Actinoalloteichus hymeniacidonis: one gene and its partner. The protein of the gene in region 2 interacts with the protein of the main gene of each other region in a pairwise test. Links are inferred from orthologs where the notes say so. Each region holds a gene or a part of one and is shown on either strand. Other genes may lie near its edges.

Region 1 (3,069 bases), 1.6 Mb from region 2 along the record:
GCCTTCGTCGTGACGCAGTCGCCTGCGCACGAAACCAGCGGTCTTCGGTAGAACTGACGACTAGGTTAACCCATCGCGAAACGTCCCCGTGCCCGGGCTGGCACCACCACCTCGACGAGGCCGAGGTCGGACAACCTCTGCCTGCGAACCCCGATGTGTGCCGTAGCACCCGGGCTGCCGAAGACCGTGCTTCCGAGTCACTACCTGCAGCCGATCAGCCACGGCATGATGTGGAGGTGGCCGAACTCCAACGCCCTGACAATCCAGACGAGGTGCCCCCGCGACAAGCCGCGCTACCTGCCGTTCCCACCGAACCCCCGGCAGGGAACGCAGCGGACCAGCTCGACCCCGTCGCCCGGCGTGAATTCGAGGAGTTCCGTCGCTTCCAAGAGTTTCAGCGGTACAAGGCGGCCCATCCGGATGGCGCACCGCCGGAACCGCCCGCACCTCTGTGGCGCCGCATCCTGCGCAACAAGTTCGTGCGCAAGTTGCTGATGTTGCTGATCCTGCTCTTCGTCGCGCTCACCTTCGTCGAGTGCGCCTTCGGTGGCCGCGGCTCCGGGAGTGGGGCAGGTGGCGAGAGCCCCGGCTTCGGCACCGGTGGCAGCGTCCGCCCCAACAGCCCCCGGGAGACGGTCCGGACGGTCTATCACTACATCGGACATCATGAAGCAGGCGATCAACGGCCCTGTTCGTTCTTCACCACCGGCGCGGCGATCCAGTTCGCCGAGGCACACGGCACGGCCGACTGCGCTACCGCCGTGACGGAACTCGCGGGCCAGGTGACCGATGCCGAGGCCTACGCGAGTCCGGAGATCGACTCGCAGACCAACCAGGTCGACGGCGATCGAACCGAAGTGAGCTCCTGCGATTCGATCTCCGTACGGGGCGGGCCCGCGCTCGGAGACTTCCAGCTGTCCCGCCATCCAGACGGCGGCTGGGAGATCACCGGCTACGCGACGACCGAAGCCTGCGAATCCACTGCACCACCGTCCGAGGAAGCCGATCCCGGTGTGACCGCCAGGCCGTCGGAGACCGTGCGGCTCTTGCACACCTACGTTCTCTTCGGCCCCGCCTCCAACGCCTGTGCACTCTTCAGCCCGGAGGCAGGCGCCGACTTCGCCGCCAACTTCGGTGCCTCCGACTGCGCCTCGGCCGTCCAGGAACTCGGTGCCGATGCCGAGATCGGTTACCGCAACCCCGGCTTTCCCGATTCGGCGCAGCAGCGGTCCGAGCCGGTGGTGACCATCAGCTCCTGCGAGATGACGGTCGAGGACGGCCCCCGTCTCGGGCTCCTGGAGTTGACCTACCAGGAGGACAGCCAGTCGTGGTTGATCACCGGCCACGAGGCCGAGACCTGCGGGGGTTGATCCACGGCGAGCAGCTCAGTACAACGAAACGGGCCCCTGCCGCCGATGCGGCAGGGGCCCGTTTCAGGTGCGAGCTGTTGCTGGAACTCAGGCAGGCTCGTCGGAAAGCAGGTCGCGGGTGCGGTTCGGGTCGACCGGGATGCCCGGGCCCATCGTCGTGGAGAAGGTGATCTTCTTCAGGAAGCGGCCCTTGGCAGCCGACGGCTTGGCCCGCAGCACCTCGTCCAGCGCGACCGCGTAGTTCTCCACCAGCTTCTCGGTGTCGAACGAGGCCTTGCCGATGACCAGGTGTAGGTTGGCCTGCTTGTCCACGCGGAAGGTGATCTTTCCGCCCTTGATCTCGTTGACGGCCTTGGTGACGTCCGGGGTCACCGTGCCGGTCTTCGGGTTCGGCATCAGACCACGCGGGCCGAGGATACGAGCGATCCGACCGACCTTCGCCATCTGGTCGGGGGTGGCGATCGCCGCGTCGAACTCCAGCCAGCCGCCCTGGATACGCTCGATCAGCTCGTCGGTGCCCACCGCGTCGGCGCCTGCGGCCTCGGCCTCGGCGGCCTTGTCGCCGGTCGCGAAGACGATCACTCGGGCGGTCTTGCCGGTTCCGTGCGGCAGGTTCACGGTGCCGCGAACCATCTGGTCGGCCTTACGCGGGTCGACGCCCAGCCGGATCGCGACCTCGACCGTCGAGTGCTGCTTGGCCTTGGCGGTCTCCTTGGCCAGCGTCGAAGCCTCGAGCGGCGAGTAGAGCCGCGCGCGGTCGATGAGCTCTTCTGCCTGACGGTATGCCTTGCTGCGCTTGGTCATGGTCCTCTGTTCCTCTGTTCTGCGGATCAGTCGTGGTACCGGGCCAGCGCCTGGCCCTCCCACCTGCGGACGCCACGATAGCGACGCCGTAGTTCTAGGGGGTTGCCCGGCGGCGACACGCGCCGCCGGGTGATCAGATCTTGGAGACCTGGTTGAACGAGAGCTCGACCGGCGTCTCGCGACCGAAGATCGATACCAACACCTTGAGCTTCTGCTGTTCGGCGTTGACCTCGTTGATCGTCGCGGGCAGCGTGGCGAACGGTCCGTCCATGACCGTCACCGACTCGCCGACCTCGAAGTCGACCTCGATGCTCGACTTGCCCGCCGCCGCGGCCGCCTTGCCCTTCTCCGGCTTGGCCTCCTCGACCTGCGGGACAAGGAACTTCAAGACCTCGTCCAGGGTCAGCGGCGATGGCCGCGAGGTCGCGCCGACGAAGCCCGTCACGCCCGGGGTGTTGCGCACCGCGCCCCACGAAGCGTCGTTGAGCTCCATCCGAACCAGGATGTAGCCGGGCAGCACCTTGCGCTGCACCTGCTTACGCTGGCCGTTCTTGATCTCGGTGACCTCTTCGGTCGGCACCTCGACCTGGAAGATGAAGTCCTCCACGTCAAGGGTCTGCACCCGGGTCTCGAGGTTGGTCTTGACCTTGTTCTCGTAACCGGCGTAGGAGTGCACGACGTACCACTCGCCGGGCGCGCTCGCCAGGGCGGCACGCATCTCGGCCACCGGGTCGAACTCGGGTTCCTCGGCCGGCTCGGCTGCCGGAGTCGCCTCGGCCGCGCCGTTGGTGGCCTCCGTGGCAGTCTCGCCGGACTCGGTCGACTCGGCGAAGGTCGAGTCGGCATCGGCGTCCGCAGCGTGCGCCTGCACGTCGGACAGGCCGGCCAGCTCCTG
Region 2 (3,263 bases):
CGGGAGACGGAGTCACGCGCGAAGATGTTGAGCATGGGGCTGGTGGACTCAGACCTTCTCGTCGACGGCACGGATCGACGATCGCCTGCTGGCCGTGCCGGGCCCCGGCGGAACGTCGATTTCGGAAATCAGACTAACGAGGCGCGAATCCGCCGCCCACGGCGGCGCATCGACAGGCCCGGAAACCCGTGCCGGTCCACCTCGTCATTCCGCAGGCCAGGCATCGGCCAGCATCGATCTGGTCTCGCCGAGTAGTTGCGGCAACACCTTCGTGTGCGCGATCACCGGCATGAAGTTCGCATCGCCACCCCACCTCGGCACCACGTGCTGGTGCAGGTGGGCCGCGATACCCGCGCCCGCGACGGGTCCCTGGTTCATCCCGATATTGAAACCGTGCGGCGCCGAGGCGGTGCGGACCGCCCGCATGGCGCGTTGGGTGAACGCCGCCAGTTCCGTGGTCTCGGCCAGATCGAGATCGGTGTAGTCCGGGACGTGTCGGTAGGGCAGCACCATCAGGTGACCCGGGTTGTACGGGTACAGGTTCAGCAGCGCGAAGACCCGCTCCCCCCTGGCGACGATCAGCGCGTCCTCGTCGTCCAACGACACCAGCGTGCAGAACGGACAGCCCGCCTCGTCCGAACCGACGGGCTTGTTCGCACCCCGGATGTAGTTCATCCGGTGCGGTGTCCAGAGTCGTTGCAGAGCGTCGGGCACACCGACGCCCTGCTGCTCGGCGAACTCGGTCATCCCAGCTTCGCGGGGTCGAAGATCTCGGCGTTCGGCGAGGCGTTCTCCCGACGGCCCACCCAGTCGGTCAGCGCGGCGATCGCCTGGTCGACCGGAACGTTGTTGATCTGACCGCCGTCGCGGAAGCGGAACGACACCGCACCGGCCTCGACGTCCTTGTCCCCGGCGAGCAGGAGGAACGGCACCTTCTGCGTCGTGTGGTTGCGGATCTTGCGCTGCATCCGGTCGTCGGAATCGTCGACGTCCATCCGCAGGCCCTTGGCCTTGAGCGCCTTCTGGACACCGCGCAGGTGCTCGACGTGGTCGTCGGCGATGGGGATGCCGACCACCTGCACGGGGGCCAGCCACGCCGGGAACGCGCCCGCGTAGTGCTCGGTGAGGATGCCGAAGAATCGCTCGATCGAGCCGAAGAGCGCGCGATGGATCATGACCGGCCGCTCGCGGCCCGACGCCGAGGTGTACTCGAGTCCGAATCGCTCCGGCAGGTTGAAGTCGAGCTGGATCGTCGACATCTGCCAGGTTCGACCGAGTGCGTCCCGGGCCTGCACGGAGATCTTCGGTCCGTAGAAGGCGGCGCCTCCCGGGTCGGGGACCAGTTCGAGCCCGCTGGCCTCGGCGACCTCGCGCAGCGTCTCGGTGGCGGTCTCCCAGATCTCGTCGGATCCGACCGACTTCTCCGGGTCCCGGGTCGAGAGCTCCAGATAGAAGTCGGACAGCCCGTAGTCGCCGAGTAGATCCAGCACGAAGGTCAGCAACGAGCGGATCTCATCGCGGACCTGCTCCGGCGCGCAGTAGATGTGCGCGTCGTCCATCGTCAGGCCGCGCACCCGGGTCAGGCCGTGCACCACACCGGACTTCTCGTAGCGGTACACCGAGCCGAACTCGAAGGTCCGCAGCGGCAACTCCCGGTAGGAACGCCCCCTGGCCTTGAAGATCAGATTGTGGAACGGGCAGTTCATCGGCTTGAGGTAGTAGTCCTGCCCCGGCTTGCGAACCGTGCCGTCCTCGTTGAACTCGGCGTCCAGCTGCATGGGAGGGAACATGCCGTCGGCGTACCAGTCGAGGTGACCGGAGGTCTCGAACAGCGCGCTCTTGGTGATGTGCGGGGTGTAGACGAACTCGTAGCCCGCCTCCTCGTGGCGGCGCCGCGAGTAGTTCTCCAACTCGCGGCGGATGATGCCGCCCTTGGGGTGGAAGACCGGCAGACCCGAGCCGATCTCCTCGGGGAAGCTGAAGAGATCCAGCTCGGCGCCGAGCCTGCGGTGATCGCGGCGCTCTGCCTCGGCCTGCAGCTCCAGGTACTCGTCCAGCGCCTCGGTGGATTCCCATGCGGTGCCGTAGACCCGCTGGAGCTGTGGGTTCTTGTCGTTCCCCCGCCAGTAGGCCGCCGCCGTCCTGGTGAGCTTGAAAGCGGGGATGTGCTTGGTGGTCGGGATGTGCGGGCCCCGACAGAGGTCGCTCCAGATCCGGTCCCCGGTGCGCGGGTCGAGGTTGTCGTAGATCGTCAGCTCCGCACCGCCCACCTCCATGACCTCGGAGGTGTCGACGGTGACGTCGGCGGTCTCGCCCTTGATGTCGACCAGTTCGAGCTTGTACGGCTCCGAGGCCAGCTCCTCCTTCGCCGAGGCGACCGAGTCGACGACCCGGCGGGAGAAGCGCTGGGCGCCCTTGACGATCTGCTTCATCCGCTTCTCGAGCGCCTTGAGATCCTCCGGGGTGAAGGGCCTCGGCATGTCGAAGTCGTAGTAGAAGCCGTCGGTGACGGGCGGTCCGATGCCCAGCTTCGCCTCGGGGAACAGATCCTGGACCGCCTGCGCGAGCACGTGGGCCGTCGAGTGGCGGATCACGGCGCGCCCGTCCGGGGTGTTCGCGGCCACCGGCGTGACGTCGGTGTCGGTCTCGGGGGTCCAGGACAGGTCCCGCAGGACGCCTGCGGCATCGCGGACCACCAGCACGGCGTCGGATCCCTTGACGGACAGGCCCGCCTCGCGAACCGAGGTACCCACCGTCGTCCCGGCGTGCACCCTGAGCGGCACTGCGGATTCGGGCGGCGGGGACTGCGGTCGGGACACGGTCACTCCTTGACGATCATGGGGAACATCGGACTCTGATGCTCTGGGCCGATGCTATCCGGCCGAGCCGTCCCGACCCCGCCCGGTTTGGCGTCGCGGCCGCGTGGCGGGCCCACGCGGACCGGTCAGAGCGTTTTGGCCAGCGCCAGCAGGCGATCGGCCAGGGCCGCCGCACAGGCATCCAGCCAACGACGTCCCTTCTCCGCCGAGGCACGGCCGGGTTCGTCGGTGAACCCGTCGATCCGACGCCACCGGTCGCGACTGTGCAGGGTGATCCCCGCCATCGCCTGTAGTTCGCTGACCGCTCGCGCCCCGGGACGGTCGGCGACCAGCTCCTCCCGCAGGGCGAGCAGCATCGCCGTCTCGAACACTCCGGCGTGTCCCGGCACCAGCGGGCTGTTGCCGCCCGCCTCCGCGGGGAACAGCTCCCAGTAGTCGGCGTAG

The links.
Region 1: the proteins of thrS (region 2) and rplA interact in binary tests that used the Escherichia coli proteins (3 or more experiments, as listed by UniProt). The link is inferred for Actinoalloteichus hymeniacidonis from one-to-one orthologs.

What each region holds. Positions count from the first base shown.
Region 1 is NZ_JACHIS010000001.1:5,720,251-5,723,319, forward strand. What follows is about bases 317-3,069. They hold rplA (50S ribosomal protein L1), read right to left. Parts: upstream 2,175-3,069; coding sequence 1,458-2,174; downstream 317-1,457. Other genes in these bases: BKA25_RS24315 (hypothetical protein), read left to right, coding at 317-1,370; nusG (transcription termination/antitermination protein NusG), read right to left, coding at 2,308-3,069. In the rest of the region: more of BKA25_RS24315, read left to right, coding at 237-316. UniProt on the Escherichia coli protein: One of the primary rRNA binding proteins, it binds very close to the 3'-end of the 23S rRNA. Forms part of the L1 stalk. It is often not seen in high-resolution crystal structures, but can be seen in cryo_EM and 3D reconstruction models.
Region 2 is NZ_JACHIS010000001.1:4,096,745-4,100,007, forward strand. The notes cover bases 282-3,228. They hold thrS (threonine--tRNA ligase), read right to left. Parts: upstream 2,820-3,228; coding sequence 744-2,819; downstream 282-743. Other genes in these bases: BKA25_RS16875 (HIT family protein), read right to left, coding at 282-747; BKA25_RS16885 (creatininase family protein), read right to left, coding at 2,945-3,228. Outside these bases: pgsA (phosphatidylinositol phosphate synthase), read right to left, coding at 1-35; more of BKA25_RS16875, read right to left, coding at 205-281; more of BKA25_RS16885, read right to left, coding at 3,229-3,263. UniProt on the Escherichia coli protein: Catalyzes the attachment of threonine to tRNA(Thr) in a two-step reaction: L-threonine is first activated by ATP to form Thr-AMP and then transferred to the acceptor end of tRNA(Thr). The rate-limiting step is amino acid activation in the presence of tRNA.